4 regions of the Methylophaga marina genome follow, and region 4 is predicted to be linked to each of the others. Evidence: riboswitches for the same ligand, from Rfam matches in the RefSeq annotation. Region 4 holds a riboswitch; each other region holds the start of a gene.
What was found. Region 4 has a riboswitch for cyclic di-GMP ahead of QUE24_RS01660 (hypothetical protein). Riboswitches for the same ligand answer to the same signal wherever they lie in the genome.
Positions count from the first base shown of each region.

Region 1: linked by a shared signal. The riboswitch ahead of QUE24_RS05255 (hypothetical protein) and the one ahead of QUE24_RS01660 (hypothetical protein) in region 4 are both predicted to bind cyclic di-GMP.
Region 2: linked by a shared signal. The riboswitch ahead of QUE24_RS12745 (PEP-CTERM sorting domain-containing protein) and the one ahead of QUE24_RS01660 (hypothetical protein) in region 4 are both predicted to bind cyclic di-GMP.
Region 3: linked by a shared signal. The riboswitch ahead of QUE24_RS02645 (hypothetical protein) and the one ahead of QUE24_RS01660 (hypothetical protein) in region 4 are both predicted to bind cyclic di-GMP.

Region 1 is NZ_AP027741.1:1,011,273-1,019,313, forward strand. Features, by position in the region: gene hslU (ATP-dependent protease ATPase subunit HslU) at 1-583, shown strand, start outside; gene QUE24_RS05230 (gamma-butyrobetaine hydroxylase family protein) at 595-951, shown strand; gene ubiE (bifunctional demethylmenaquinone methyltransferase/2-methoxy-6-polyprenyl-1,4-benzoquinol methylase UbiE) at 966-1,712, shown strand; gene QUE24_RS05240 (ubiquinone biosynthesis accessory factor UbiJ) at 1,717-2,307, shown strand; gene ubiB (ubiquinone biosynthesis regulatory protein kinase UbiB) at 2,351-4,021, shown strand; gene djlA (co-chaperone DjlA) at 4,027-4,860, shown strand; cyclic di-GMP riboswitch class I at 4,914-4,993, shown strand; gene QUE24_RS05255 (hypothetical protein) at 5,013-5,723, shown strand; gene QUE24_RS05260 (formate--tetrahydrofolate ligase) at 5,813-7,483, opposite strand; gene QUE24_RS05265 (UbiX family flavin prenyltransferase) at 7,528-8,041, opposite strand, start outside.
Region 2 is NZ_AP027741.1:2,493,238-2,501,278, reverse strand. Features, by position in the region: partial or broken gene QUE24_RS12765 (alpha-L-glutamate ligase-like protein) at 1-418, shown strand, start outside; gene QUE24_RS12760 (SIMPL domain-containing protein) at 474-1,193, shown strand; gene QUE24_RS12755 (PA0069 family radical SAM protein) at 1,193-2,251, shown strand; gene QUE24_RS12750 (hypothetical protein) at 2,345-2,863, opposite strand; cyclic di-GMP riboswitch class I at 2,890-2,972, opposite strand; cyclic di-GMP riboswitch class I at 3,342-3,431, shown strand; gene QUE24_RS12745 (PEP-CTERM sorting domain-containing protein) at 3,457-4,209, shown strand; gene QUE24_RS12740 (hypothetical protein) at 4,313-4,816, opposite strand; cyclic di-GMP riboswitch class I at 4,845-4,926, opposite strand; gene QUE24_RS12735 (Gfo/Idh/MocA family protein) at 5,124-6,131, opposite strand; gene QUE24_RS12730 (peroxiredoxin) at 6,293-6,808, shown strand; gene rpiA (ribose-5-phosphate isomerase RpiA) at 6,886-7,566, opposite strand; partial or broken gene QUE24_RS12720 (fructosamine kinase family protein) at 7,770-8,041, shown strand, end outside.
Region 3 is NZ_AP027741.1:529,421-537,461, forward strand. Features, by position in the region: partial or broken gene QUE24_RS02620 (peptidoglycan DD-metalloendopeptidase family protein) at 70-1,265, shown strand; gene QUE24_RS02625 (metal ABC transporter ATP-binding protein) at 1,448-2,221, shown strand; gene QUE24_RS02630 (metal ABC transporter permease) at 2,200-3,066, shown strand; partial or broken gene QUE24_RS02635 (metal ABC transporter solute-binding protein, Zn/Mn family) at 3,088-3,977, shown strand; gene QUE24_RS02640 (thioredoxin family protein) at 4,106-4,444, opposite strand; gene QUE24_RS02645 (hypothetical protein) at 4,622-5,161, opposite strand; cyclic di-GMP riboswitch class I at 5,179-5,265, opposite strand; gene QUE24_RS02650 (hypothetical protein) at 5,475-5,651, opposite strand; gene QUE24_RS02655 (hypothetical protein) at 5,657-6,262, opposite strand; gene QUE24_RS02660 (DUF6228 family protein) at 6,366-6,662, opposite strand; gene QUE24_RS02665 (hypothetical protein) at 6,776-6,991, opposite strand; gene QUE24_RS02670 (hypothetical protein) at 7,161-7,730, opposite strand; gene QUE24_RS02675 (flagellar protein FlhE) at 7,965-8,041, opposite strand, start outside.
Region 4 is NZ_AP027741.1:335,115-343,155, forward strand. Features, by position in the region: gene QUE24_RS01650 (molybdopterin-containing oxidoreductase family protein) at 1-1,550, opposite strand, end outside; gene QUE24_RS01655 (molybdopterin-dependent oxidoreductase) at 1,628-2,086, opposite strand; cyclic di-GMP riboswitch class I at 2,316-2,394, shown strand; gene QUE24_RS01660 (hypothetical protein) at 2,429-2,905, shown strand; gene QUE24_RS01665 (hypothetical protein) at 3,119-3,301, shown strand; gene QUE24_RS01670 (hypothetical protein) at 3,331-3,855, opposite strand; gene QUE24_RS01675 (EAL domain-containing protein) at 3,855-7,607, opposite strand; gene QUE24_RS01680 (hypothetical protein) at 7,994-8,041, opposite strand, start outside.

The DNA.
Region 1 (8,041 bases), 680 kb from region 4:
CATTGTCTTCCTTGATGAAATTGATAAAATCACCGGTCGTGGTGAGAGTGGTAATAACGCTGATGTCTCGCGTGCAGGCGTTCAGCGGGATTTATTGCCTCTGGTTGAGGGCAGTACAGTTTCCACTAAATACGGCATGATAAAAACCGATCATATTTTGTTCATTGCCTCTGGCGCCTTTCATTTGAGCAAACCTTCTGATCTTATTCCTGAACTTCAGGGTCGTTTACCCATACGCGTCGAACTTGATGCACTTTCTTCTGCGGATTTTGTCCGCATTCTGACCGAACCTGATGCCTCATTAACCGAGCAATATATTGCATTGCTGGCTACTGAGGGAGTGGAACTTCGTTTTACCGACGACGGTATCGAACGAATTGCCGAACTGGCCTGGGAAGTGAATGAGAAAACCGAAAATATTGGCGCACGACGCTTACACACCATGCTTGAGAAATTGTTAGAAGACATTTCTTATGAAGCAGGGAGTGAACAGAATCTCTCCGTCGTCATTGATAGAGACTATGTCAATGAACAACTGTCCGTTGTAGCTGAAGACGAAGACTTATCACGCTATATTCTGTAAGGAATGCTCTAATGGCAGAAACTCAATTACCAACAGACATCACCTTGCACAAACAATCAAAGTGCCTATCTCTCAGTTATGGCGATAGGCAATATCGTCTTTCCGCTGAATATTTACGCGTTTACTCACCTTCTGCAGAGGTACGTGGGCACGGTCCCGGACAAGAAGTTCTGCAAACAGGTAAAGAAAATGTTGGTCTCGATAAAATCGAACCCGTAGGTCACTATGCGCTAAAGTTGTTTTTTGATGATGGTCATGACAGTGGTTTGTATACATGGGATTATTTATACGAACTTGCCATGCATCAAGAATCCCTTTGGCAAGACTATCTTAACCGGCTCGAAAAAGCCGGTTACCAGCGCCAATAACAATAGGTCACGTTATGGAAGTTAAAGAGACAACGCATTTCGGTTACAAAGAAGTGCCCACTGCCGAAAAAGCCAAGCATGTAGCTGAGGTTTTTCACTCCGTTGCCGGTAAATATGATCTTATGAACGACTTGATGTCGCTTGGCATTCATCGTTTCTGGAAACGATTTACCATTCTCAACAGTGGTGTACGGCGCGGAGCTACAGTTCTAGATATCGCAGGCGGAACAGGTGACTTGACGCGAAAATTTTCCAAGCTTGTTGGTGACACAGGTAAAGTAGTGTTAGCTGATATCAATGCCTCAATGCTCAATGTTGGTCGTGACCGTCTAACAGATGACGGTATTGTCGGTAATATCGAGTATGTTCAAGCCAATGCAGAAGCTCTACCCTTTCCTGACAATAGTTTTAACTGTATTACCATCGCTTTTGGCTTGCGTAATGTCACGGATAAAGACAAAGCCTTAGCTTCAATGTATCGGGTTCTCAAACCCGGCGGTCAACTGATGGTCTTGGAGTTTTCTAAACCTGCTGAATGGATGGCCCCCGTTTACGACGCCTATTCCTTCAAGATATTGCCACAACTAGGAAAAGTATTTACTGGTGATGAAGACAGCTACCGCTATTTGGCTGAATCTATTCGTATGCACCCAGACCAAGAGACCTTGAAACAGATGATGGAAAATGTGGGATTTGAACGTTGCGAATATCACAATATGACTGCTGGCATCGTTTCACTCCATCGTGGTTACAAGTTCTAACCCCATGACTACACTATTGCGTCCTATCGAGTTTGCCATCAATCAGGGGTTAAAACAGGATCCTGAAACGTGTGAGCGCCTTGAGGCTTTCGAAAATCGCGTCATCGTTATCCATGTTGAAGACTGGCAGCAATATCTGCATGTCTCCTTCCATCAATCTACTGTCAAATTGTCACATAACGATGAAGAGAACGCTGACTTATTAATCACTGCGAAAGCCTTGAGTTTATTAAAACTCGCCAAGCAGCCTGAGCATTTATTTTCTAATGAAATCCATATTCACGGTAATGTTCAGTTCGCTAAACAATTACAAGACGTACTGGATGGTTTCGATTTTGATTGGGAACAACAAATAGCCAACATAACTGGTGACGTTATCGCCCAACCGCTTAGTTATACGATTAAACACAGTTTCTCATGGCTGAATGCAACTCAACGTTCATTATCTATGTCACTTTCCGAGTACCTTCGTGAAGAAGCGCACATATTACCGGACAAGATTCAAATTGATGACTTTATGAATGATGTGGACAGGTTAACTGCGGATATCGATCGACTTGAAGCACGAATAAACAGGTTGGAAACAGAGTATTGACATTGTCCCTTGACCGCAGTCATAACCATGTAAGGAGCCATTAATGAAGGCTAATCAGTTATCCAGGCTGATTCAAATTAATCACGTCCTGGCAAAACATCGCCTGGACGAAGTGATCAAAGCAATCCATTTATTGCGTCCGCTTCGGTATTTCAGTTTTTTATCGCCACACCGCTGGCGCAATAAACAATCGACACTGCCTCGAGGCGAAAGATTAAGACTGGCATTACAGGACTTAGGACCTATCTTTGTAAAGTTTGGACAGGTGTTATCAACGCGTCGCGATCTCTTGCCGCCTGACATAGCCAATTCATTAGCTAAACTTCAAGACCAAGTAGCACCTTTTCCCGCTGAGCAAGCAAAACAACTGATTGATAAAGCCTATGAAGCAGAATCCATTGAGACATTGTTTGCTCATATTGAACCAGAACCATTAGCTTCTGCCTCCATTGCACAAGTACACGCAGCTACATTAAAAAGTGGTGAGCAAGTCGTTATAAAACTGGTTCGTCCTGGCATAGAGCCCATTATCAAGCGTGATATTGCTTTGTTGTATACCTTGGCATCTTTTGCTGAACGATACTGGTCTGAGGGAAAACGATTACGGCCCAGAGAGATCGTAGCTGAGCTTGAGAAGAACCTTTTTGATGAACTCGATATGTTGCGCGAGGCCTCTTCAGCCTCTCAACTGCAACGCAATTTTGAAGGCACCACCTTACTATATGTCCCCAAGATATACTGGAAGCTGACCAAGCCTAATATCCTGGTTCAAGAACGTATTTATGGCACGCCTATTAGCGATACTGAAGGTTTAATCGCGAAAGGTGTGGATATGGCAAAACTGGCAGAAATGGGGGTCGAAATCTTTTTCACCCAAGTATTCAAGCATAGTTTTTTCCATGCGGACATGCATCCCGGTAATATCATGGTGGATAGTCATGATCCGGCAAATCCACGTTATGTTGCTGTTGATTTTGGCATCATGGGGACATTATCTCCAGATGATCAGCGTTATTTAGCTGAAAATTTCCTTGCCTTTTTTAATCATGACTATCGCCGGGTTGCCGAGTTACATGTGCAATCAGGCTGGGTGCCGGCTGAGACTCGACTTGATGAGTTTGAAGCAGCCATAAGAAGTGTTTGTGAACCCATATTCGCTCGTCCTTTAAAAGAAATTTCTTTCGGACAACTGCTGCTGAGACTTTTCCAAACAGCGCGTCGTTTTAATATGGAAGTGCAACCACAGTTGGTGCTGCTACAAAAAACCTTACTGAATATTGAAGGCTTGGGCCGTGACCTCTATCCCGATCTGGATCTATGGAAAACAGCCAAACCCATTTTAGAATCATGGATGAAGGAAAAAATGGGCTGGCAAGCAGCGTTAAGAACGCTAAAGCAAGAAGCTCCTCATTGGGCTGAAACCTTACCCGAGATGCCGCGTCTATTATATGACCTGACTAAGAGAGCCCAAGATGGTCAGCTGAACGTTAATTTAGCATCACATGATATTCAACAGCTGCGTAAAGAAATCAAAAAAGCCAGTTATCGTAGTGCTGCTGCTACCTCTGGCGCTGCATTTTTGGTAGGCGCTGCCGTTATCACCGGTCTCGATGGTTACTCGACAACTATGTTTGCAGGGTTACCAGTACTGAGCTGGGTATTTGGGCTATGGGGGCTCGGTCTTATTTATTTTAGTATTTCAAACAAAAGTTAATTGTTATGTTTAAGTGGATTGGCCTTATTCTAGGCTTTATATTACTCAGTACGATGAGTGTAGGATTACTCATTTTAGGAATTTTTGGCGCACTGATTGGCTTACTGTTTGGTGGTTTTGCTGACCGTATACGAGCGTATGGTCTGGGCGGTGCTAATCCATTTACAAGTCAAACCCGTCAAACAGTTTTTCTTGAAACTGTGTTTGTTTTGATGGGGAAACTAGCGAAGGCAGATGGTCGAATCAGCCAGATTGAAATCGATCACGTGGAAGCCTTTATCAAAAAAATGGGGATGTCGGGTGAGCATCGACAAGAAGCCATCCGCCAATTTAAGCGAGGCGCAGAACCCGACTTTGATATTACAGACACAATGAATCATTTCAAACAACATTGTGGTAATACGTTTAATTTAAAACAAGTCTTACTGGTTTACCTGATAGTCATGGCCTTAGCTGATGGTAAGCTTGATCCACAAGAAAAAGATATTCTGGAACAAGTCTCTGCTCAGCTAGGATATAACCGGGCCGAGTTTAACCGTATTCTGGATATGGTGATGAGCCAGGCAAGTTTCGCAAGAGGTCATCAGCAGCAATACTCTTCCGGTCCGCAGCGCTCTTATTCTGATGAATTGGCCGATGCTTATAAAGCGCTTGGGGTGACTGAAAAGAGTTCTAATCAAGAAATTAAACGTGCTTATCGAAAACTGATGAGCCAATATCATCCGGATAAACTCATGGGACAAGGCGTTCCAGAAGATATGATTGCCGTTGCGACAGAGCAAGCGAAAGAAATTCAGTTAGCATACGATTTAATAAAAAAACATCGAGAACAAAGTTAACAATTTCGTTTTATTTATTATTATCTGTTTGGTACTATTTTTTCTGGAAACACTTTAACCAAAGCCAAACTCGGTGTGAACCAAGGACGGAAAGTTACAGACCTTATGATACTAAGGTGGCTGTACTGCAATAATATCTAAGGAAAGAACACATGAAAAAAATAGTTTTTATCGCACTGGCTTTATTTACTGGTTTAACTAACGCTGCTATAGCTGCAACAAGCTTATCAACTAATGGTTCATGGCAAACAGCTAATGGCGACCTAAGTTCATTGCTCGGCCAGTCTGCACCAGCTACATGGTCTTACGATACAGACCTAGCATCAGCGACCCTCTACTCATCATATACTCTTCCAAGCACAGGCACAGTGAGTACATACGTATCATCAAATTACGTTCTCTCAGGTACAGCTGCCCCCACTTTGTTTGATGGCAGCCAGTTTGCTCTCAGTATATTAGATAATACTATTGCAAACCTTGATGCATTCAATACAGATATCGTTACATCAATGGTGAATAAAGGTCTCAATCCCGATATCACAGGTGATGCGATTCTATTTACAACTAGCACTCTTTTTCCGGTGTCTGAATTCACAGAAAGTTTTTCTCTGTCTGGCCTGATGATGTTTGATAAAGACTTTTTCACTGGCCCTATATCAACATTACCTTCTGCTGATATTCTGCTTGATAATGCATTATTCATTTATGCATCACTTTCACATGAAATTAACTTTGAAGAAACTGGCTTTGCTAGTTATATCCAAACGCCATCAGCAGTGCCTGTACCTGCTGCCTTATGGATGTTTGCTCCAGCGTTGTTAGGTTTTCTTGGTTTGCGTCGCAAGGTGAATACTCAGGCTTAAAAAATTTAAGCACATAAAAGAAAAAAGCCGTAGTGATAAATCTTTACGGCTTTTTTGCTTAACACCCTTAATATTTGAGCTTTTTTATATCAAAACAGCCCGACTATTGAGCCATTATCATCAATATCAATACGTTCAGCAGCTGGGTGCTTAGGTAATCCAGGCATAGTCATCACATCCCCACAAAGTACAACCAGAAAACCAGCACCGTTTGACAGACGAACATCACGAATTGTCAGCGTATGATTCTCAGCCGTGCCACGTAAGCTCGGGTCACCGCTAAAAGAATACGGTGTTTTTGCCATACAAACTGGAATATCCCCGTGCTGCTCGTTCAACATAGCGATCTTATCCATCACTTTTTTATCAGCAACGACTTCACCACTGCCATATAGACGTTTAGCAACCTGATTGATTTTGTCCCATAGCGGTAAACTATCAGGATATAACAGACGACAAGGCTCAGCAGGGCTATCCAGTATTTCGACAACACGTTCCGCCAGTGTTTCTGCACCGGCCCCACCTTGTGCCCAATGACGAGCAAGAATGGCTTCAGCCCCCATTTCTTTTACAGCCGTTGTAATTAGTTCTATTTCTGCATCGCTATCATTAACAAAGTGATTGATGGCAACAACACAGCGTAGACCAAACTCATTTTGTAAGTTGCTTAAATGCCGTTTTAAATTAGCCAGTCCCACCTGTAACGCATCCAGGTTTTCTTCGCCAAGCTCTTTCAGTTCCAGACCACCGTGATATTTCAAGGCTTTTACTGTGGCGACAACAACAGCCATATCTGGCTTAATCCCAGCTTTGCGACACTTAATATCAATAAATTTCTCAGCACCTAAATCCGCTCCAAAGCCCGCCTCAGTGACCACATAATCACTCAGCTTAAGTGCCATTTTGGTTGAGATAACCGAATTACAGCCATGCGCTATGTTCGCAAATGGACCACCATGAACAAAGGCTGGATTATTTTCTAAGGTCTGCACAAGATTGGGTTTTATCGCTTCTTTTAATAATGCAGCCATAGCGCCGTGGGCCATGATTTCTCGAGCATATCTTGGTGTCCCATCAACGGAATAGCCGATCAGGATATCTCCCAAGCGTTGCTTCAGCTCAGGTAAAGAATTAGCTAGGCAAAAGATAGCCATAACTTCTGAAGCAACAACGATATCAAAACGCTCTTCACGCAAATAACCATTGGCAGAACCGCCCATACCCACCACGATATCCCGCAATGCACGGTCATTCATATCCATGACTCGCTGCCAAACAATACGTCTGGCATCCAACTGTAAGGCATTTCCATGATGGATATGATTATCAATCATCGCTGATAATAAATTGTGGGCTGAAGCTATTGCATGCAGATCGCCCGTGAAGTGAAGATTGATATCCTCCATGGGTACTACCTGAGCATAACCACCACCGGCAGCCCCGCCTTTCAAACCAAAGCATGGCCCCATAGAAGGTTCGCGTACACAGACAATGGATTTCTTACCAATTCGGTTTAGCGCATCACTCAGGCCGATCGTGGTTGTCGTTTTTCCCTCACCAGCAGGAGTCGGGCTAATAGCAGTTACTAGGATTAACTTACCATCGGGCCGGTTTGCCAACTCATCCATGACATCTAATGATACTTTCGCTTTGAAATGTCCGTATGGGTCAATATGTTGAGAGGCAAGACCCAGCTTTTTCTCGGCGAGCTGGATGACTTCCTGCATGGCAGCCTGTTGGGCAATTTCAATATCAGACATGGTTTTCCTGAACGGCATTAAATTTAAGCCACATTATACGTGAGTTAACGACGAATCCCGAATAGCCCATTACTCCCCCATCGCGGCATCAAGTCATGCTCTATCTTGGCTTGGTCAAGTATTCTCGCGACAACAAAATCGACCACTTCAGCTAAGGATGTTGGATTAAAATAAAATCCAGGATTGGGTGGCAAAATACAGACTCCCAGTTTAGCTAACTTCAACATATTTTCGAGATGAATCACAGAAAATGGCGCTTCTCTTGGAACCACGATCAATTTCCGATCTTCTTTAAGCATGACGTCGGCAGCACGGTTGATTAAATTATCACTCTGACCACAAGCAATTGCTGATAACGTTCCCATGGTACATGGGCACACAATCATGGCGGGCACGCGATGTGAACCACTTGCCAGTGGTGATGACCATTGTTGTTCACCATAAACCTGCAATTGTTCAGGAACACAGTCGAATTCCTGACTCAGCTTTTCCTGCACATCCGATGCTCTTGCAGGCAACTTCCAATTGAGTTCATCAGCGAGCACAATTCTACCAGCG
Region 2 (8,041 bases), 950 kb from region 4:
CATCTGATTCTAACGGTAAGGCGAACCTTCATCAGGGTGCTGTCGGTGTGGGTTTGGATATTGGTAATGGTAGTGCGGTGCGTGCTGTTCAATTTGACCGCCCCGTTATGCTGCATCCTGACACAGGTAGAAACCTGCTTGATCTTCAGGTGCCACATTGGGATCAATTACTGCACCTGGCTGCATCCTGTTATGAAATGTCGGGCTTGGGTTATTTAGGTACTGATATCGTTTTGGATAGAAAAAAGGCCCTATGCTACTTGAACTAAACGCCCGTCCCGGTTTGAGTATACAAGTGGCTAATGGTGTGGGTTTACTGCCACGACTCAAGAAAATTGAATCTTTAACCAATGTGAAGAAAATGACGCTTGAACAACGCATCGCGTTTTCAAAAGAGCATTTTTCTCGTCGATCATAATCAACAATTGTTTTACACTGCTGGGACATTCATGCGTTTGCTATAGGAGTGACTTATGTCATCGGTCAATAAAAGCAGTAGTCTGATTCTTGGTGTCGCTTTATTTCTCGGTCTTAGTACCCTGGGTTGGTTTCTATCTAATGCTGCAATCGAATATAAAGAATACGAACGAACAGTTACAGTAAAAGGGCTAGCTGAACAAGAGTTCACTGCAGATATCGTCATCTGGCCAATCCAGTTCACTCTGGCAAGTAATAATTTACAAGGCTTATACAATGATGTTGATAGCAATACCAACACCATTATTTCGTTTCTGACCCAACAAGGTATAAAACGTGATGATGTCACCATCAGCGCGCCAGCCATCACCGACAAATCTGCACAGCAATATGGTGGCAATCAACGTGCTGAATTTCGATATACGGCTGTACAGACCGTCACTGTATATTCAGAGGCCATTGACACCGTCAGAGAAGTGATGGGGCAACTCTCTGAACTTGGCAAGCAAGGCATTGTGTTAACTGGCAATAATTACGCGGCTCAACCAGAGTATTTATTTACACGTCTTAATTCAATTAAGCCTCAGATGATTGAAGAAGCGACACGTAAAGCCCGAGAAGTGGCAGAAAAATTTGCTCAAGACTCAGACAGCACCTTGGGTAAAATTCGTAAGGCGCGCCAAGGCCAATTCAGCATCAGTTCACGCGACAACAATAATCCACAAATAAAAAAGGTACGCGTTGTTTCTACCATAGAGTATTACTTATCTGATTAATGTCAGAACACAATAAACGACACAAGGGCCGTGGCTCAGTAAATAACATCGATGGTCGTTTTAATGAGTTTCAACGCACTGAGGTTGATGATGGCTGGTTTCATAGTGAAGTCAGTCCTCTTTCGACAGAGGTAAGTGAAGAAACACCTCGTAAAATTATCAGTCGAAACCAATCACCTGATCTACCATTTCAGCAAACGATTAACCCTTACCGTGGCTGTGAGCATGGCTGCATTTATTGTTACGCCAGACCTACCCACGCTTATCTGGGATTGTCTCCAGGCCTGGATTTTGAAACAAAACTCACGGTAAAACCCAACGCTGCTGACTTACTTCGGCATGAGTTAATGGCAAAGAATTACCAGTGCTCAATACTATCTCTTGGCGCTAACACTGATCCTTATCAGCCAATAGAACGTGATCATAAAATCACACGACAGATATTCAAGGTGATGCTCGAATTTAGCCATCCAGTTAATATTGTCACAAAGTCATCTATGATAGAACGTGATATCGACATACTTAAACAACTTGCAGAAAAACAACTGGTACATGTGCAATTGTCTATCACGACCTTGGATAAAACACTTGCCAGAAAACTTGAGCCAAGAGCCAGCAGTCCACAAAGACGCCTGCAAACGATTAGCACATTAAAGGGTAATGGCATCCCTGTTTCTGTTCTGATTGCCCCTGTCATTCCTGTTCTTACAGATACAGAGTTAGAAGCGATTATTGATGCTTCTGCAAAAGCAGGCGCTAGCAATATTGACTATATTTTTGTGAGATTACCAAGAGAAGTCAGCCCCCTCTTCAATGATTGGTTACACAGTCATTATCCAGATAAGGCTGAACATGTCATGAATCGCATTAAAGACTCCAGGAATGGCAAAACCAATGACCCACGATTTGGTTTTAGACTTGAAGGTCAGGGGTTCTATGCAGATATGATCAAAAAACGATTCAACGTCGCGGTCAAGAAATACCCCAAAAACCAATCTTCATTGGTTCTACGAACCGACTTATTTCACAAACCATCAAAGCAAATGGATTTGTTTTAGAAAAGAGCATCTTTATTAAACATAAAAAAGGGGAACCGAAGTTCCCCTTTCAATCTAACTAACAATTGTTAACTTGATTTTTGATTTCAAGTTTTATGCTGCTACTGCAGTTTTTCTACGCATGCCCAATAATCCTAATAAGGCTGGTGCGAATAAAAATAATGCAGCTGGTACAGGTACTGCAGATACTGATACATCATATTTCAAAATACTAGATGTAGCGTCGATAATATCAACAGCGTAGTACACACCAGCAGTTAAAAATGCTGTAAAGCTAAAGTCGCCAGTGATGTTGAAGTACTGTGTACTACCAGTGTAACCACCTGATGGACCTGTGATTTCACTGAATACAAGTACTGCACTATCAAGAGCAGTAAATGGGTTAAATGACCATTCAACCTTTACTGCAGTATCAGTGTCTGAGGTTAAATCGAAGCCTGAAGACCAACTGCTTGATTCACCTACAGTACCACCTGCTAAAACTGTACTGTTGTTGTTTACATCAACGCTTTGAGAAGCACCTGATGAACCAATTCCAGTCAAATTTAACGTAGCGGCATTAACACCAACCGAAAACAAAAGAGCTACAGCAAATAGCATCGCTTTTTTCATAATAAATTCCTATTTAATCTATGAAGCAATGCAACCCGGCCATCTCCAATTACATTAGAGATCCGTGGCTTTCCGACCCCGCCTCACGACGAGTTTGGCTTTATAAAAAACACATCACAAATAACTAATGATGTGACCATCTGAACTATTTCAGATGAATCGATGGTACAAATCACTGAATTTCAGAACCACACCAGTTAGTTAAATCTGGGATGTAACGCACAGCATTTGCTTGATCGCGTGATAATGATCACAAAAAAACTGTGAACTGGTTGTGAATTATTGCAAGAATTAACAATGAGACTTTCTATACACCGGGAATATGGAGTTGCACTATCAGCTTCATTGCGTTATCGCTAGATAGCAGCGAACGCATGTCACTTTACAAAAGTTAACTTTTGTAAAGAAAATACAAAACACGTTATTTTCTATCGCGTCTGGTTGGGTTAGAATTTCCTTGCTGGTAAAACCCAGCGCTCAATTTCAAAGCCAACCTTGGTGTGAGCCAAGCACGGAAAGCTACAGGTCTCAATTCTACTAATAAAAATGAGATGGCTGAGTTGCATTTTCACTTTGCGAATAAGGAAAATGGCATGAAAAAAACGTTACAAAACCTTCTCTTGGGTGGCTTCATTCTTGGAGCAATATCCACAACAGCTATGGCTGCACCTCAGCCCGTTGATTTGTCTTCATGGAAGGCAAATGGTAACGGTAACTGGGTATTACAGTCGGGTAATAATGCTGTTCAACAAGGAATCAACGGTACTCCAACCGTCTTTCACAACAATAAAAATAGCCAGGGCACGGCATTATCAGGTCAGATAACAGTAAAGACGACTGCTGACGATGATTATATCGGGTTTGTCTTAGGTTATAACAATAACGATCTAACCAACTCATCTGCTGATTATTTACTCATCGACTGGAAACAAGGAGATCAGACCTATTACGGTGCTGGTCAAAAAGGACTGGCCATCTCACAGGTCAGGGACGTATTGGGTGATAACTCTGGTGCTTGGTCTCATGATCCAAGCAAAAATGTGACCGAATTAGCCCGTGCAACTAACTTGGGCGATACAGGTTGGCTGGATAATACAACATATGACTTTGATATTACCTTTACATCCTCTTTAGTTGAAGTCTTTGTCAATGGTATAAAAGAGTTAAGTATTACTGGTGCATTCAGTAATGGGGCTTTCGGTTTTTATAACTACAGCCAGCAAAGTGTGCTTTATGCTGGAATTGAAGAAGTTGATGTACCATCTGCAGTTCCTGTTCCTGGTGCATTATTAATGTTTGCTCCTGCTCTGTTAGGCTTTATCGGCCTGCGCCGTAAAGCGAAATAATATCCAGCAATAAAAAAGCCGTGGTTCTTTACCACGGCTTTTTCACAATACTCAATATCTTGTCAGATAATTGAAGTGTCTCAGAAAATTTAAATTTCCCGAGCTAAAGCACGTTTTTTCTACGTAGACCAAGGAACCCTAACAGGGCTGGGGCTAAAAGAAAAAATGCTGCAGGAACAGGCACTTCAGAAACTGATTGCAGTGATACGTCATATTTAAAGGTGTTTCTGTTACCATTAAGCAGGTTAACAGAGGCAACTGTGCCTGCGTAAATCAAACCTGTAAATCTGAAATCACCTGAAATATCAAACAACTGAACCGGATCAACCCCATTATCAAAAGAAATAGTGGCTTCTGTCAGTGCGGCTACAGGATTAAATGACCACTCAATAATGGTTGAGGTATCTTCTGTTGTGGTCACATCGTAAGTTGAACTCCATGGCTCGTCACCGTTAGTGACGGTTCCACTACCTAACACTGTACTTCCAGTGTCTACTGATGTGGTCTGTGTGGCATTAGTTGAACCTGTTGGATTGATGGTGAGTGTCGCAGCATGGGCTGACACTGTGGTAAATAAAGCAATTGCAAATAGCATCGCTTGTTTCATATCAAATACTCCTTGATTTGTTACAAAGCAATGCAGCCCAGCCATCTCGCTCTTCATCAAGATCTGTAGCTTTCCGTCCTCGCCTCACGACGAGTTTGGCTATAACAGCCCATCACGAACGTGTTGAGCCGAACATACCCGCTATGAATGTAAATAAATACCTTACTAACGGGTACCAACAACAACTAGTTTGTTGTTGCTTCTACCCTAACATTGATAGTTCTCAAATTAAAGGGTGCACATTTCGGCTTTTCTACTTAAAGATCCGTTTGTTTGTATCAATTATGACTATCAGTGTTGCTGACTTTCAATCAATATCAACTTTTTTTGATTGTCGGACTGAAGCCAGAGCAGCACAAATAGCAGCACAATTATTTCTTGCATCTGTCATCGTGAGCTTGGGAGCCTTATTTTGCAGTATGCACTCAGAGAAATGCTCTATTTCCAGATTGAAATGATTGGCCTTTGGAATAGAGACGGTTTGTTCTTCCTCATCATTCCACCAGCTAATTGTGGCCTCTTCCGTTTCCGGTTGCCAAACGGTATGACATTTAATACCGCCTTTAGTCCCGATGATTTCATACTCGCTGCGTCTGGCATGCTCAAAACTCATTTCAAAATGAGCAAACTTACCATCCGTAAAATCAAATACACCACTCAAGCTGACATCCGCTCCACTGTCATTGAGCTTGGCCATCGCCATGGCTGCAACAGGCTCGTTATCAAACCATAGTCTTGCTGTATGAATAGCATAAGGACCAATATCCCACATGGCGCCACCACCATCGTTTATATCGCGATTGATCCTATACAGTCGAGCGGGTTTCATTGGAAAGGCAAACGCCGTTTTCATCGTGCGCACATCACCAATCTTGCCATCATCAATCAACTGTTTTACATAATCATGTTGGGGATGGAAGATATACATAAAGCCCTCCATCACCGTGACATTGTTTGCTTTCGCAGCTGCTTCAATCGCATCAATATCCGCCACCGTTAGTGCCATCGGTTTTTCAATCAACACGTGTTTACCGTGGTTTATGGCTTTCAAAGCCCATTCCGCATGCTCTTCATTCGACATGGGTAAATAGATAGCATCGATCTGTGAATGAGAAAGCAGTGCTTCAGGATCGTCCAAAGTCTCTACCTCAGTTTGTTCTGGCGCTAGTTTTTGCAAAACTTCTGCTGCAGCACCAGGACGACGACTAGCAATGGCGACCAATTTCGCATTAGCTGCTTCAACAATAGCGGGCAGTAATTTTTCGTTTACACGAGCAGCACCTAAAATTCCCCAGCGTAATTGTTTTTCAGCCATGTGTTTATATCCTTTTGATTCGAGTAAGTTACTAACATCATATCGACTCACCTTCACAATTCCAAACTGATAAAACCTCATGTTTCATAGTGTTTTTATCTCATAGCGATTGTCTTATGCTAGTTAACCTGTAAATAAAAATAATGGATTAAGGAGCAAGTATGACAATCGAAGTTGGACAGAAAATTCCCGCGGCGACACTCTCAGAATGTGTAGACTTTTCAGCAAGCAGTGGCTGCCCTGTTAACCCTCAACCACAAAATGTGCAATCACTCACAGAAGGCAAAACCATCGTTCTTTTTGGTGTACCTGGTGCATTTACTCCGCTTTGCTCTGAGGAGCATTTACCTGGTTTTATACGCCTTGCAGATGACATCAAAGCAGCAGGAGCAGATGAAATCTGGTGTATGGCCGTGAATGATGCCTTTGTCATGGGGGCGTGGGGTAGACAAGTCAACAATGAAGGTAAAGTTAGAATGTTGGCTGATGGTAGTGCTGAACTGACCAAGGCTATGGGCTTAGACCGTGACTTAACGGCCGGTGGCATGGGCGTACGCTGCTATCGTTTTGCCTGCATTCTGAAAGATGGCGAAGTGACATATATTGGTGTTGAAGGCTCGGGTGAGTTTGGTAAATCCAAAGCAGAAACCATTCTGGAAGAACTCAAAAAAGGCTAATGTCTTAGACTCTGAGTACATGGGGGAGCTCAACTCCTCCATGTACCATCATGTCATCACGCCAATGAAAAATAGTTTTAACGCCAGTGTTCTTCTACTTCACTTTCTCCACCAATAAAAATAGCGGAGGCGATATCACTGAAAATTCCGTGCTCAACAATACCGGGAATCGTATCTAAAATCATCGTCAATTCTAGACTATCCATATCCTTAAACTGCATATCCAGCACCAGACTACCACTTGCCGTGACAGCAACATTATCACCTGATGCATTTAGCCTGAGCTGCCCTTCTCCGCCCTGATGTTTTAGCTGGGTTAACACTAAACGCCATGCTTGCGGCATCACTTCAACTGGAATAGGAAAATTATCTCCAATATGTTCAACCAGTTTTGATTCATCTACTAATACAAAGAACTGATCAGCCGCAGAGGCCAATAACTTTTCATTCACCAAATCCTGACCGCGCCCTTTCAATAAGGTGAGATCCGGCGTGACCTCATCTGCACCATCAACATAGATATCTAGTGAATCAAGATCCGCTATCGATACGACAGGTAAACCCGCCTCACGTGCTTTGACTGCACTGATAGCAGAGCTACTGACAGTTTGAATATTTAATTTTTCGGCCTTACAACGCTTAGCCAGCGCTTCAATGAAAAAGTTAGCTGTCGAACCGGTTCCTAAGCCAACTACCATATTCTGCTCAACCAGATTGGCAGCATGCAGTGCCACTCGTTGTTTAGGATTAATAGCCATAGACAAACTCCTTATGCCATCATAAATAATCATCAGCTTACATAGCCAACACGTATAAAAAAACGGACAATCCTTGTGGTTGATGGTTCTTCGGTGAATTCCGTGCCCAAATATGATGCAGAAACTTGATGCCTTTCTCTATAGCTCATATCCTTAACGGCAACACTTCACTCGTTTTTCTCAAATCTCATTAAGGAAAAATAATGGCACAACTTGACTCCATTGTTGAACATATCGAATCAACTATCCATCAGAGTCTTCAGCCATACCAATTGAGCAGCATTGGTGGCGGTTGTATCAATAGCGCCTATCAACTGAAGACTGATCAACACACTTATTTCATAAAACTCAACCAACCTTCTTTGTCTTTGATGTTCGAAGCGGAAGCGCTTGGTTTACAAGAAATGGCGGCCACTAAAAGCGTGCGCGTTCCCGGCGTCATATGCCAAGGGACCACTCATGAACACAGCTATTT
Region 3 (8,041 bases), 190 kb from region 4:
CTTCCCGCTCTTAGCTCTACATCAGATACAAATGACACCAGTGTAGAACTCACTGAGCCGAATAAGGCAATGGCAACAGACGACCCGGCACAGTTGATACCTGTCAGTACACCTGAACCTCAAACACATACCGTCGATTACAAAGTCAAATCCGGCGATAGCCTTGAAAGCATTTTCAAACACTTTAGCCTTCCCATCCAGACACTCTTCGGCATTCTTGAAGCTGATGAGCCCTATCTGGAGATGGATGTATTACACCCAGGTCAGCAACTAGGTTTTACATTCAACAACGATGACACTCTGATGGCATTATCCGTAGTCAGTAGCACCAAGAAGACTATCGTTTATCAAAAAGAGGATGACAATCACTTCAGCCACAATGAGACCATTGCTCCCACAACATGGGAAACCGTGGTGCTTAAAGGGGAAATAAGCAATAGTTTCTACCTGGCTGCAGCCAATGCAGGGATCAGTGATCCCACTATCATGATGCTGACCAAACTCATTCGAAATAAAATTAACTTCCGCCGCGATCTTCGTAAAAACGATCAGTTTCAAGTCATCATTAAACGTGAAATGCTAGACGATACGCCGGTGGGTAATAACTATGTTGCCGCTATTCGATTAGCTGGGCAGAAAATCGACTTCAATGCCTACCTGCATACCGATGGTCAGTATTACGATAAAGATGGACACAATCTGACACCCGCTTTACTGCGTTACCCTACCCGAAACACATTCCGCATCAGCTCCCCTTTCAATCCAAAACGTCATCACCCGATCACAGGCAAAATATCACCACATAACGGCGTAGACTTTGCCATGCCAATCGGTACTCCCATTATCTCAACTGGTGATGGCCAAGTAGAACGCGTCGCCAATCATCGTTATGCCGGTAAATATCTTGTCATTAAAGAATTTGGCCCGTATTCAACTCGTTATCTCCACTTAAGCAAATTTTGGTACATAGAGGACAAAAAATCTCTCGTGGCCAAATCATTGCCTATTCAGGTAATACAGGTCGCTCTACTGGCCCGCATTTACATTATGAGCTACGCATCAATGACAAGCCTGTTAACCCTATCACGGCAGAAATCCCTACATTAAAGTCCGTCTCAGAAACTGAGTTAGCCGCATTTCATGAGCATGTCAAAACCCTTGATGGGATGATGTCAGATGAGACGACCATCGCTACCGCTAATCTGGATTGGCTAAATAACTGGTTAATTAACACGGCCTCGGCATCTACGCGTTCAATGATGTAATGCAACATTCAATCTCGTTTGCTTGGCATAAGCCAACAAAAAAGGCATGACTAAATATATATGAATAAGCACCACTTTTTTCACGGCTCAATTTTGGGTGCGCCGGCTTATCAGAGACTGATTGTCGTTCTACTTATTAATATCGCGCTGTGGTCAGCGATATTCTGGGCGGTATCACTCCCATGAGCAGTCCCATCATCTCACTGAACAATGTCAGTGTTGCTTATGAAAATCAGCCTGTTATTCAGCAGATATCTGGCAAATTTTCTCCTGGCAGTCTGACAGCTATTACTGGGCCTAATGGTGCTGGCAAATCCACGTTATTAAAAACGATTATGGGCGAACTTAGCCCTTCTCAAGGCTCACTTGAACGACACAATATCCCGGTTCGCAGCATCGGTTACTTACCACAGGCGGCGGATATTGACCGTCAATTTCCAATCACGGTTTATGAAACCGTCTTGCTAGGCTTATGGAAACAGGCAGGTCCTTTTGGTGGTATATCGACGGCTTTAGCCCATAAGGCCAAGGAGGCTTTAGTCACTGTCGGCTTGAAAGACTTTGAACGACAACCAATCAGTATGCTGTCTGCCGGACAATTTCAACGTGTCCTCTTTGCTCGACTGCTACTGCAAAATGCTGACGTGATTGTGTTAGATGAACCCTTTACTGCCATTGATGCGCAGACAACCAAAGATCTGATTGCCCTTGTTATGCGTTGGCATACAGAAGGTCGCACTGTCATTGCTGTATTGCATGACTTAAAACAAATCCGTGACTACTTTCCTAATGTCTTACTGCTGGCAAGAAAGCTTATTGCTTGGGGTACAACCAAAGAAGTGCTCACCACAGCCAATGTATTAAAAGCAGTGCAGCAGTCTGAATCCTGGTTTGGTCAGCTTGAGCCGACATTGTTTAATCAGGTTGAAACACCATGTCCAGTTACCAATTACTGATTGAACCCTTTGCAGATTACGGATTTATGCGACGAGCGCTTATCGCCTCTGTATCACTGGGTTTGAGTGCCGGGCCCGTCGGCGTGCTGTTATTGCTACGTCGAATGAGCCTAATCGGGGATGCCATGAGTCATGCGGTGTTACCTGGCGCAGCGATAGGCTTTTTGGTTGCTGGAGGCTTATCACTGATTGCCATGGGCATTGGCGGTTTGGTTGCCGGTATTAGCGTGGCATTACTATCAGGCTTTGTCAGTCGCACCACCATATTAAAAGAAGATGCCAGCTTTGCTACGTTTTATCTGACCTCACTGGCATTGGGCGTATTAATCGTCTCAATGCGTGGGTCGAATATTGATCTCTTACACGTGCTCTTCGGCACTATATTGGCGATTGATGCGCAATCATTGTATCTGGTGGGCGGCGTGACTAGCTTGAGTCTTATCGTATTAGCCATTATCTACCGGCCACTGGTAGTTGAATGCTTTGATCCCGGCTTCTTAAAAGCCGTAGGTGGTTATGGCCCTGTTCATCATTTCTTATTTTTATTTCTGGTTGTGTTGAACTTGGTCGCCGGTTTTCAGACATTGGGCACGCTTATGGCTGTAGGTATCATGATGTTACCCGCTGCTATCTCTCAGCTTTGGGTCAGAACACTACCAATGATGCTGGTCATTGCTGCATCGAGTGGTGCCTTATCTGGCTTTATCGGTCTGCTAATTTCTTACCACTTAGGTTCGGCGTCCGGACCAACTATTATTTTGACCAGCAGTTTTATCTATCTTGTCACTCTGTGCGTTGCCCCACAAGGGGTGTTAAAGCAGTGGTTCTATCGCTACAAACTCTAGTATCAAAACAAAAGGTTCACTATGTACAAACCGTTATTCACCTATCTGATTCTTATCGGCCTAACTTTTGTCATCAAATCCGCTTCCGCTAACACTATCAATGCTGTCACCAGCTTTGGCATTTTGGCTGATGTCGTCAAAAACGTAGGTGGCAAGCATGTAAAAGTGACCAGTATTGTGCCACCTAATGGTGACCCACACAGCTACGAGCCCTCCCAGGTGATGTAAAGTTAATCAAATCCGCAGACGTCATCTTTTTAAGTGGCATGGGTTTAGAGAACTGGTTTCAACGTTTAGCGAAAGCCGCCGGCACCAGCACAGCTCCGATTGCTGTTTCAAAAGGTATTGAGACCTATTCTGTAACAGCCGGCTATGGCCAGTTCAGAACGGATCCACACGTATGGAATGATGTCGATAATGTTCAGGTTTGGGTTAATAATATTGAAGCGGCCTTGATTGAAGTCAGACCAGATCTGACAAATGAAATACAACAGGCTGCTCAAGCGTACAGGGAAAAACTGACGGCACTGGATGCCAATATCCACGCAAAGCTGACAAGCCTGCCCACTGACAAACGTGACATTTTAACCAGCCATGACGCATTTAGTTATTACACAAAAGCCTATGGCGTCAGATTCTTATCTCCTCAGGGCGTTTCCACAGAAACAGAAGCCTCAGCTGCTACCATTGCTAAACTCATCGACCAGATTAAACAGCTTGGCGTGACACGTTATTTTCTTGAAAATTCTAATAACACCCGTTTGGTCAAGCAGATTGCTAATGCCACCGGGGCCAAACCAGGCGGCAGACTCTATCCCGAGTCGTTATCTGAAGAAAATGGCCCGGCTGCAACCTATATAAAACTAATGCAATACAACACACAACAAATCGTCACGGCCCTTTCCGAATAACGCCGAGATACCCAGGCTATTTATCTTCAGATAGTCTGTGTAGTGGCTCCTTAAACCGCAACACATGGTTTATATGCATAACTATTCTCAGAGAAAATCAGTCGGGACAAGGGCAAAACTGGCTCCGCTTAGTTGAGTTTCGACATCAATTCACGAACCTCATCAGCACGTAATGGCCTCACAAGACGACCCACTTCTTGACCATTGTCTAGCAGTATCAATGTCGGCCATAGCTTAACCTTAAACCCACGGCCCAATCGCTTGCCTTTGCCGTCGTAGATTTTGATATGACGTAGCTTCGTATGTTCATTAACTACTTCGTTAATAGCTGCACTTGCTGCCTGACAATGACCACACCATGGCGCGCCAAACTCAAGTAATACCTTCCCCGGCAATTCGCTGGTTTGCTCAAAGGTTAATGTTTCCTCTGCATAGGCTGAGTCGGTATCAGCTTGATCCATATTCATATACTTAACTCTATGGGTAAATGACAATCTCTTTACTCAAACGCCGAAAGACTCTTCTCTCAGCCACAAAAAAAAGGTTCATTTGCCATATCATCTTGCCATAAGTTTCTTTCAGGCAATAAAAAAGCCGTAATGAACTTAATCATTACGGCTTTAATCGGTTTAACAGTCTGGGTATTAAGCGACTGTTTTTTGAGCTCTACGACGTAAGCCCATGAAACCTAATAATGCAGGCGCAAACAAGAATGCTGCAGCAGGAATAGGCACTGCAGATACATTTAATGACATACCACCGATGTTGTCACCGTAGTTACTATCATTGATGAAGAACTGAACTGTGGCATCAGATAACAGTGTAAATGTTGCACCAAGTGCGTTCAGCAGCGCTAAATCTGCTGTCTCATATCTACCAGTATCGCTAGTGATGATATGAGTAGTGCCAGACGGTGTAGTGAATGAGTAGTTGTTGACCCAGCCTTTTGAACAACCAGTGCCATCAGCACTACAACCTTGCACTTTACCCCAAGCATTCCACGCTGTGTATGTGTCATCTTTAAATGGGCTTATTGAATAAGTACCTGCTTTCAGGTTGAGTTCAACAGCATTCGAAGAAGTGTTTGTTTTTGCATCAAGATGGACAGTTGCTGCGTTAGCAGTCAACGGCGCCATAATTAACAACCCGAGTGCGATTAATAAGTTTTTGCTAAATAACTTCATTACATAAGCCTTTGTTATTCTGCAACCCAGCCATCTTTATTCACTACTTATAAAGACCTGAAGCTTTCCGTGCTTGGCTCACACCAAGGTTGGCTTTATTAAGAAATTAATTTACTACAGCTACAGGGTAAATCGCTTTTATAGCTCAATCAATTGTACATTGGTACTAGAAGGCCTATATAAAAGTGGGTTTTGGCGATTTCTAGCATTAAGACTTCCCCACTCACATCAATCTGAACAGGCAAAGCTGGTTAGGAATACAACTATGTATCAAGTAGATAAATCAAACTCAGCGCGAAAATAACGTAACAAGCTAAAGTGAAAAATGACCAAACCAGAGAGTGAGTAGCCCTGACTTTTCCCCACCATAAGCTAGGTTCTCAATAAAGATCGCTTCTTGCATCCACTTGGCAATAAAGTGCATCGCCACCACAGCAAACAGAAACTGAATCAACGCTGGCACCCAACTCAAAACAGTCGCGCTTATCACTATTACTATTCATTATTCTCACGTGGATGTAGCTCAGACTCTATCCACTGCGCGACTTCTTGTTTGTCTTTTCGTTTTACCATCTGCCTAGTATTGATGTCTTTTGGATAAACGCAAGTGCCTGTATTGTGCTTCAACACAAATGCGCGTTTCGCCCCAACAGGGTGTTTACTTGGCGCATGAATTACTGCGGCTCTTAACTCGAGACATTCAACGTCTTCCAGTGAAGCGTTTAAACCTATTTCATTTTGAGTCTTTTCAATAATGTCTCGAAATGTTCCTAAAATCAGATAACTACCATTTAGCAACGGCCCTTGACGCAAGGTTTGCTGCACATTTTGCTCCGTAACATTAATGCGCTCAAACTCGGTCACAGCAAGCTTATGCTCCTCCCCGGACGTCATTTTTATCACGGCTTGTACACACACCACATGAACAGGCCGCTCCCCCATATTCACCAACATACACAGCGCATCGGGGTTCTCATTTTGAGCATGGTGAAAAAGAAGATAGGGCCGATTATTACGGCGATATTGACTAAGAATTAACTGTAAATAGACAAGCCAGATAATGGCCATAACAGCAGAGCTGACGGGGCCAACATACTCCATAGGTTCTCCTCCTCCGTGGGAAATTAATGTTTAGAGGGGTACTGACTAAGAACTCAGTGATGAGTTTCATTTAGTAAATTGATGAAGTGTGTGAGTGAGAAATCTATAGAAAGAAATCAAGTTTGCTGACACCTTGAACATGCATAGCCGTTGCCGTGAGCATGAACTCTCCGTCCAAAGCTCCCCATATCTTCTCCCCTTTCCAGCCTCGCCAGTTGTCTGCCATATCCCGAAACAGAAGACTTGGCGGGCCGACAAAATAGGTTGTTGTATTGACTTCACCTATAAATGGAGCGCCAGTAACAGAGGCAACAAAGTTTGAGCCCTCCTCGTTGCCACCAACGATCCTCAAGGAGAGGGTTGTGGCGTCATCACATGACTTGATTTCTATCGTTTCCATAGACCATTAACGCCAACAGCACGCGCGGCTGCGAAATGGAGGCGAAGCCGCAATGTAGTAGACGTCGCCGTGACTGTGATTGTTAGGCTCAATTACCGGTTTTGCGCCGATGATTAATCGACAAAACCGAAATAGTGGCCAACACCCAGAACGGTTTCCACAAATTTCTTGGCTGTAGCACGATCCATAATCACAGATTTGCCATCGACATTCAGATAAATACTATCCTCGTCATAGAATGAAGAGCGGCCAAACTCAATATCCATTTTTTCTTTCCCGCCCTGACATTTTACCGTTTCTTCAAAAACATGGTTGTCGCTATAACTCAAACCCTTCTTGTAAAGTGACGACTTTTGATCGTCAGATATGAACGTTGGGCTTCTGGCCTAACGCCAGCATCAGCCGGCGCGCTATTCGCGCGCGCGGCTGAATGCCATCGTTAGGCGATTGATCGTGTGTTGATTCTTTGCCTGGAAAAATAATTTCAACCAGACCCCTTTAATTCTTTAATTGCAGGGTGCGAAACGCCGCTTCGATGAATAACGCCTGGTTGAGAAACGGATTTTTACTGAATAGGTCGCCGGATGTCAATCGATCAATCAGTGACTGGCGCGGATTGCTAGTGTCTGTATTGGGTAAGTTAGCTGATGATTGGGGAATAAACTTGCCTGCATTCTCACTTGGCTCATGCACTAAATAGATTGTACCTGAAGCAATAGCGGCTTGGCGTCGTCGGTCACTGGCAAGTAACCCGGCTGCCAGTTCAACATCATCAGCATCGAGGTTGTTCTCTACAGCATAATCATACGCAGCTTCCAACGCTTCTCTGTCGCTTTCCGATAAAAAATCAAAGACATTTCCACTATCAGATGAAGGGTTAGGTCTTGGTATCGTTTCACGAATGTTGTGTTCTTGCTGCAAGGCATTTCTCAACGCTTGGCCATCTATATCAATTTCGGTATTGGCTGTTACCATGCTAACGGCTTGGTCAAGCAACGCTTGGCCTCTTGCTATGGGAAGGTAACTGGGCCCAAGTTCTTGGCGTAAAAACTCGTTCGCGCCTTGCACCAATAGGCTTATAGAATGACCTCGGGCGCTAATCTGCAGGGCTGGATTAGTAGTATTGCTGATCCGAGAGCCGGAGCTGCTTGTATTCTCTGAATTCGTTATATCCTTGGAATTAGCAACGGAGGTATCCGACTGCAATGCGCTTTGGGCTGAGCTGTTAATAAATCCAGTGATGATATTCATGCTGCATTTCCTCCTTATGACAAAGGGGGTAATCTGTCATATTGTATTACATCAGTAGCTGTAATCCACTCTTACTGTATCCGCTGTACGGATAGTTGAATACGCTCCTCCGACTAAAGTAAATCGTA
Region 4 (8,041 bases):
AATGTTGGGGCATGGCCCATATCCACAAACTCAGCTGAACTGACACAGTTCACCGTGCCTTTGTTCAACTGTCGCCAATATCCAAGTGTCGCCACGACGATACCGGGACTGACATCATCTGTAATTTGAGCAAGTGCTTCAAATTTACCCCGGTCATTAAATACGGATACCACATCACCACTTTGAATATTTCGGAGGTCGGCATCCACTGGACTTATCATGACAAACTGTTCACCTTGGCCTTTTATTTTGTTGTCCATATTGGCGTAACAAGAATTCAGAAAGCCGTGGCTTTTGGGCGAAATGATATTCAATGGGTACTTTTCAGCTAATGCCGGATTGCTCTCGTGCGTCTCTCTTGATGGCATATAATCTGGCAAGCTATCTAATGACTCACCAGGCTGGAAGCCTTCATACATCTGCCGGAACGGACCAGCCACAAAGTTGGTAGCCCCTTTCACTTCCAGTTCACACTTTCCACTCGGTGTTGGGAAATTCCCATGGCGATGTGGGGCACGATCATCTTTGGTACCTACTTTTAATTTAGCAAAGCCATGTTGGCGTAAATAAGCTAAATCAATGCCTTCACATGCCGGAGAGTCCCAATCAACATAGTTCTCAAGACACTCACTATCCGACCAGCTAAAGTTATCTTCTTGATAGCCCATTCTGGCTGCCAAGCGTCTGAAAATCTCATTATTTGGTATCGCTTCACCCGGCGAGTCCACACACTTTTCATTATAGGTTAGATATAAGTGGCCCCATGACAGCACCATATCTTCCATCTCTGCGCCCATAGAGGCAGGTAGCACGATATCAGCATAAGATGCGGTATCAGAAAGGAAGTGCTCAGCCGAAACAACAAAGAGATCTTCTCGCATCAAACCTTCAACAATCTTGTCAGTTTCGGCGGCTTGCGTGACGGGATTGGCATTCCAGCACATCATCGATTTAATCGGTGTATCGAGCCCCAATTCTCCTGTTAGTGCCCGACCCAGTTGTATTGCATTCACGACCGGCGTGCCTTCCGGAATCAGATCCGGACGCGAAATAACATCAAACTTATAAGGATGCTCCCAGACAGGAAACTGTAATGCACCACCACCAACATGACGCCACGCGCCGGTTAATGCAGGTAAACAGGTGATGGCACGAATTGCTTGACCACCACCATAGTTACGTTCTACAGCCACACCCAAGCGAATAGCTGCTGGTTGGGTAGAGGCAAACTCGCGCGCCAACTGACGAATATCTTCCGCAGCCACACCCGTTATCGAGGCAGCCCATTCTGGTGTTCTGGTTTTGGCTCTTTCAGATAAGGCCTCAAACCCCACTGTGTAGTTGTCGATATAGTCATGATCCTGAAGTCCTTCTTCAATAATCACATGCATTATGGCCATGGCTAAAGCACCATCAGTGCCGGGTTTAGGCGCAATGTGCCAATCCGCTTCTTTCGCTGTTTTGGATTTATAGGGATCGATAACGACGACTTTGGCGCCCTGCTTCTGGGCATCTTTTACAATGTGCCAATGGTGGACATTGGTACTCACCGAATTACATCCCCAAAGGATGATGTATTTAGAATGGATAAAACTCTCAGGGTCGACCCCAGCTGTTGGCCCCACTGTCAGCAACCAGGCTGTACAAGAACCTTCGCCGCAAAAAGTCCGCTCACAAACGGTTGCGCCCATTTTGTTAAAAAAGCATCGCCACCATTTAAGCCATGCACCAGCCCCTGATTACCCAGATAGCTATAAGGCAAAATGGCATGAGGACCATACTCGTCAATAATGGCTTTCCAGCGGCTGGTGATCTCATCAAGTGCTTCATCCCAACTAATGCGTTCAAACTGCCCACTTCCCTTGGGTCCGGTACGTCGCATCGGATGAAGCAAACGATCCTGATGATAGTGACGCTTTTCATAATCTTTGAGTTTGACGCACAAACCACCTCGCGTCATTGGATGTTCTTTATTGCCTTTAACTGAGGTCAGTTGACCATTTTCAACCTCATACACCATGGAACAGGTATCAGGACAATCATGTGGACAGCCACCATGATGCGTCGTTTTTAATACGCTTGCCATATTGCTCTCTCCTTCTCAGATGTGTTTTTATTTTTTTATTATTCATCTGACTATACACCAGTTGAGAACGGGAAATATGCCCGCCGTATCATCAAGTTAGCTAATGATTTTTATATTCATCTGTTTTCGATTCTGACATTTTCCTGTAACAGTGCTTATCTACACTATAGCTGGATGAACAATTCACCATTTAGCGGGTCCTTACTGTGTTGGATTTTTTTCATCAGTTGTAAATCAAAGCCAAACTCGTCGTGAGGCGGGGTCGGAAAGCCACAGGTCTTCCAAGTGAAGATGGCTGGGTTGCATTGCTTGTTTTTTCAATCTAAACATAAGGGAATTTTTATGAAAAAAGCGATGCTATTTGTCGTAGCTTTATTTTTCTCAATCAGTGTGAATGCCGCAACGTTGTCACTCAGTGCAGCCGGTTCAGCCGGTGCTAGTCAAAGCGTTGATTTATCAGACAACGCTGTTGTGCTTGCTGGCGGTACTGTTTCAAAAGCGGGTGATTGGAATTCAGCATTCACTCTTTCTACTGATGTAGATACACCTGTTGTCATTGAGTGGTCTTTCAACCCTGCTATCACAGCAGCAACATTAGTGTTTGGTGCTGTCGGCAGCACTGTCTCATATGCCATCACTGAAGACTTCAGTTTTACTGCTGTTTTACTAACAGGTGTTGATTACGTATTAAGTATTGTTGATGCCACTTCAGGTGCTGTTAAGTATGACGTGTCTGTTTCAGCCGTCCCACTGCCAGCCGCTTTATTTTTATTTGCACCAGCATTATTAGGTTTCTTAAGCCTACGCAAAAAAGTTTAGCCACTGCCTAAGGTATCTCATACAGTCGTTCAATTAGGGAGCTTCGGCTCCCTTTTTTTATGGTAAATGATGTTGATTAACTCATGCAGTATCACGGCAACATAATGAAAGCTATAGTTTTACAAGCTCGTGCCGGTACATAATTATGTGAACTATTTATCGTTGGAAATGACGAAGGTCATGTAAGATGGCACAAAAAGTAGGAGGTAAGAAATGAGTATTTCACCAACACAAGGCAGCCCAAAGATCAGTATTGATGACTATCTTATGGTGAAGAGTGCTCAAATGAGTAACAACAAAGCCAAACTCGATGGTGCCAATGCACTCAAACTTATCGATTCGGCACTACCCGCACCTACTGCCACTCAAGGTAACAACCTAAACGTAAAAGCCTGATTTTCTCAGGCTTTTTTTTGCCTGTTATCTCAGACTGGCAACTCAATCTCAGAATAAAAATCTTTATAGACCAGTTCCGCTCTTAATCGACTTCCCGCCTTAAGCAAGGCTTGCGGTTGGCTTACCTCTTTCATCCACTGCTCTGCCTGTTCCTGTTTCACCAGGTTACACACATCTCCTATTGGCCAATGAAAATACACCTCATGTTGTTTCTTTAAGGCCAAAATGTCTTTATCTGTTGTCTCAGGTATCGGTAGATAAGAGCTGAATAGTTCTAGTCCACCCTGTTGTTCAGGATCATCAGCAAAGTACTCCACGCTAACATCCCATCCTCGAACCAATCCTTGTTCTTCATCACCCGTTTCAATACTCACACCCAACATCGCTAGCGTGCCATCATTGATTTTCGGTAATTTTTTCAGAACATCCTGTATAGCTATCACTGCTTGTTTATCATCTGCAGATAACACATCAAAATTTAATAACCAATTGCCCAAACCAATGGCTGATTGAATCAGTTGTTTATGTGTTTTATCGAGAAGAATATTTGCCATTATTCACTTTTACCTTGCTGAGCTTTTTCATAATTTTTTATCCAGTCGTACACTTCTTCTGCAGGCATAGGTTTAGCGATAGCGTAGCCTTGGGCCATGTCACACCCCATATCCAGCAGGTACTGAAAATGCTCCGTTGATTCCACACCTTCAGCAATGATGTCACGTTTAAAGACCTGTGCGAGTTCAATAATGCCTTTAACGATAGCCATATCTTCATCATTTCTCAGCATATCTCGAACAAAGCTCTGATCGATTTTTAATGTCTTCACCGGTAACTTTCTTAGGTAAGTCAATGAAGAGTAGCCAGTTCCAAAGTCATCTAATGCAAACGGCACGCCGAGATAATTACTCGCAGCGGCCACGACCTGAGATGTCTGCACGGTTTCCAATGCCGATGTTTCCAATATCTCCAGATCAATCGACTCGGGGGATATGCTTTCATACTGATTCAGTGATGCTTCCAGCTTCTTCAGAAAATCAGTGTGTTGAATTTGCTTGGCAGACACATTAATACTGACCTGAATATTGAGCCCTTGCTCTTGCCACGCATGCAGCTGTTTTAACGCCGTTTTTAATACCCAATCACCCATTTCAACGCTGAACTCATGCCCTTCGACGATAGGCAAAAACTCCATGGCACCTAATAAACCTTTTTCAGGGTGTTGCCAACGTATCAGTGCTTCTACCCCGATCACTCGACCATGTCGAAGATCGACTTTGGGCTGATAATAGAGGCGGAATTCTTCGCCAATTAAAGCCAGGTGCAAGCGCTCCAATTGTGTATGGTATTCGTGCATTTGCTGATCGAGCTTGGCATCAAATATATGGTAGCCATCTCGACCCGCTTGTTTGGCTTCATACATAGCCAAATCGGCATGGCGGATCAGTGTGTCGCCATCGACATTATCAATAGGGTAAATCGCGACACCAATACTGGCCGTCACATGATGTTTTCGGCGATTAAGTTTGATGGGTTCTGCTATTTTCTGGCTCAACCTGGTCAAGATGGGGTCAAGCTCATCAATACTATTGATATTGCTGATGAGTACGACAAATTCATCACCGCCCATCCTGGCAGCAGTATCACCAGAGCGCGCCACTTGCCTTAGCCTTTCTGCCACAGCAACTAAAAGCTTATCGCCCGTTTCATGACCAAACTCATCATTAACCGGTTTAAAGCCATCTAAATCGAGGAAACACACCGCCAAAATTTTCTCGTTGCGTTTAGCAACGGAAAGAGCCTGCTCCAACCGATCTGAGAGTAATGTACGATTTGCTAGCTGGGTCAACGCATCGTAATGCGCCATATTCACTAATAAATGTTCTGTTTTTTTAATTTCGGTAATATCGACAAATAACCCAAGGTAACTGATAATTTCACCTTGAGAATTTTTGATCGCACTAACCGTCAGGATTTCAGCGAAAAATTCCCCATTCTTTTTACGATTCCATATTTCTCCACGCCAGCGCCCTTCTGTTTCGATGCAATCCCACATTTCCTTGTAAAATTCTGAGCTCTGCCTCCCCGAAGCCAGGATTTTTGGATCCTTTCCGATTAACTCGTCCTTTGTATACCCCGTAATTTCTGTAAAGGCCTTATTGACACTGATAATCCGGTTTTCTTTGTCCGTAATAAGAATTCCTTCCCAGGCATCGTTGAACACGCTGGCATGTAATCGAAGCGCTTCTTCGTTTTTCAAGCGATCAGTAATATCGTAAAACCAACCAATATTGCAGTCTTCGCCACCATATTGAATGGGTAAGTATGAAGCCAATGTCCACTTTATTCCCTGGCCTGTTATTTTCAGCTCAGTCAGCTGGTTATAGATTGTCTTACCTTCAATGATTTGGTTTAAGTAGCTTTTTACTACAGAGGGATCAACATAAAATGCAAATGGATTGAGATGGTGTAACTTATCTCTACTTTCATTAACCAGTTCTGCATAACGTCTATTAGCAAAAACAATTTTCTTACGGTGATTGGTGACAATACGAACAGCAATGGGGCTATATTCAAGTAATTCTCTGAGTTTGGCTGTATTGCCTCGCAGCTCATCCTGAATTTTCTTGAAGTACGAAATATCAGTACTCGTACCTATCATGCGTTGTGGTTTTAAGTTTTTATCACGCTTGATAATCATGCCCCGCGCCATGATCCATTTCCACGAACCATCACCACAGAGCATACGAAACTCATCTTGATAATTAGCATATTCGCCTGAAATATACCCTCTGAAACGCAGTCTGGCTTGCTCTCTATCCTCTGGGTGAATGTATTCTGATGTCTCGGTTAGTGTGTCTGGGAAAGTATCATCCATATAGCCCAACATCTTCTTCCAACGCTCAGAATATGTGGCTGTGCCGGCTTCAAGATCGATATCCCATACACCATCCCCGGTTGATTCCAATGCCAGTTTCCAGCGACTTTCACTTTCAGCTAATGACTTTTTACTTTCTGAAAGACGACTTAAATACGAATCGATTCGCTCAGCCATCGAATCAAACGCGCTTGCAGCAAGTGTGATTTCGTCGTTGCCTTTCAACTCACTAGCCAAGGCAACCTTCTGCCCCGACTCAAACCGCGTCATTTCTTTAGTCAAACGCGTGATACGTGAAATCACATTCTTATTTACAGCCATGGTAATTAACCAGCCAGAGATAATCGTCACGGCAAACAACACGACCATTAAAATCGCTAACAACTGATTAACCGGCTCTACTAAATCATCGACAGGGATGAGCTTAAAGTAATGCCAGTCAACGGGCTTTACTAACATAGAGATAGCAATGTAGTTTTTACCATCAACAATAATATCTCTGGCAGCAAGTGTCGGCGTATAGTCAGTAGGCTGTGTGAGTAGCTTTTTCAGCTGACTTTCTGTTTCAAGAAACGCGGTTACCTGAGTTTGGTCAGCTGATTCAAGCTGTTTTTGCCACTGGCCAGCGAGAATGAAATGTCCTTGCTCATCAAGCAGAAAATGCTGTGTGTCAGGATAAAATTGCTGTGAGTTAAAGGTAAAACCAAGCACATTACTCAACTGCATATCCTCACCCAGTGACCCAATCCATTGACCATTGACATAGAGCGGATATAAAGCACTCACCATCCATTTTTGATTAACCGGATCAAATAATGGCGGTGTAAAGGTGTGCTGCTTTTCTGGATTTTGTGACGGTGACGTCAACCCTACCCAAGGAGTTTGCGTGTAATCATTGGCAGCATCTTGATCAAACACGAATTGAGGATAGTGGAAATCAAAAATAACCTCGCTGCGTAAATCAGGAGATAAGTACCACACATTTTCGTATGAACGATTAGCCGATGAGCCAAATACTTCCATCACTTGCTTGATACGAAGATGCTGTACTTTTTGCTCATCTGTTAAGGTTGTTGAGTCGGGTAAGAAAATACCGGCGTGAACCTGACCGTCATATTGGTCTTCTTTATTTCGCCAAATACCATCATCGTTGAGCTGCATCGTTTCAGAAAAGGTGTCGATTTCCTCATCCGTGACAGGTTTGCTCAGTTCTTGCTGTAATAAACGAGCTAAGCCCTTTAACTTAGGCTCTGCATAACTCAATTTCTGAGTGGTAATATCAACCTGATTTTGAGTAACGGCTAATAAGTTGTTTATTTCACGATTAAGAAGTTTTTCTTTGGAGTAGGCGCTGACCCATATAGCAGCGGGTATGGATGTCAGCAGAATACTGACAATCACGATTAAACTGAGTTTTTCTCTAATCTGCATCGAGCATTATCTTTTTGAATCCCCTTTTGTGTTCACTCTGGGGTGTGAATTTTTATAAAGTCAGTCTACACAACCTTATAAAAGATGTTTAGTTTTGCTTATTCATAACTGTGATTGACATCCAGATAAAATACCAAAGAACAAAGACCATATCTTTTGTGCAAGTATTTACACTTACAAATAATATGTTTTCTATAGTAAATACAACTTATAAGTCAATGAAAATAAAAAAGTAGTTATCTATAGAACAATCGCTTGCATGAATAAGCGACATCCCATGCTATCAAATACAATCCAGTGAAAAGACCGACATGCATCGACGCAAATCAATCCGTGGTTCGTCCAGAAAAACCATCAGATGCGCAGCAAATACAGACAGAGTGTGATTATTCTGGCTCGTTTAAACACTCATTTTCAATCATCTCGGCAAAATG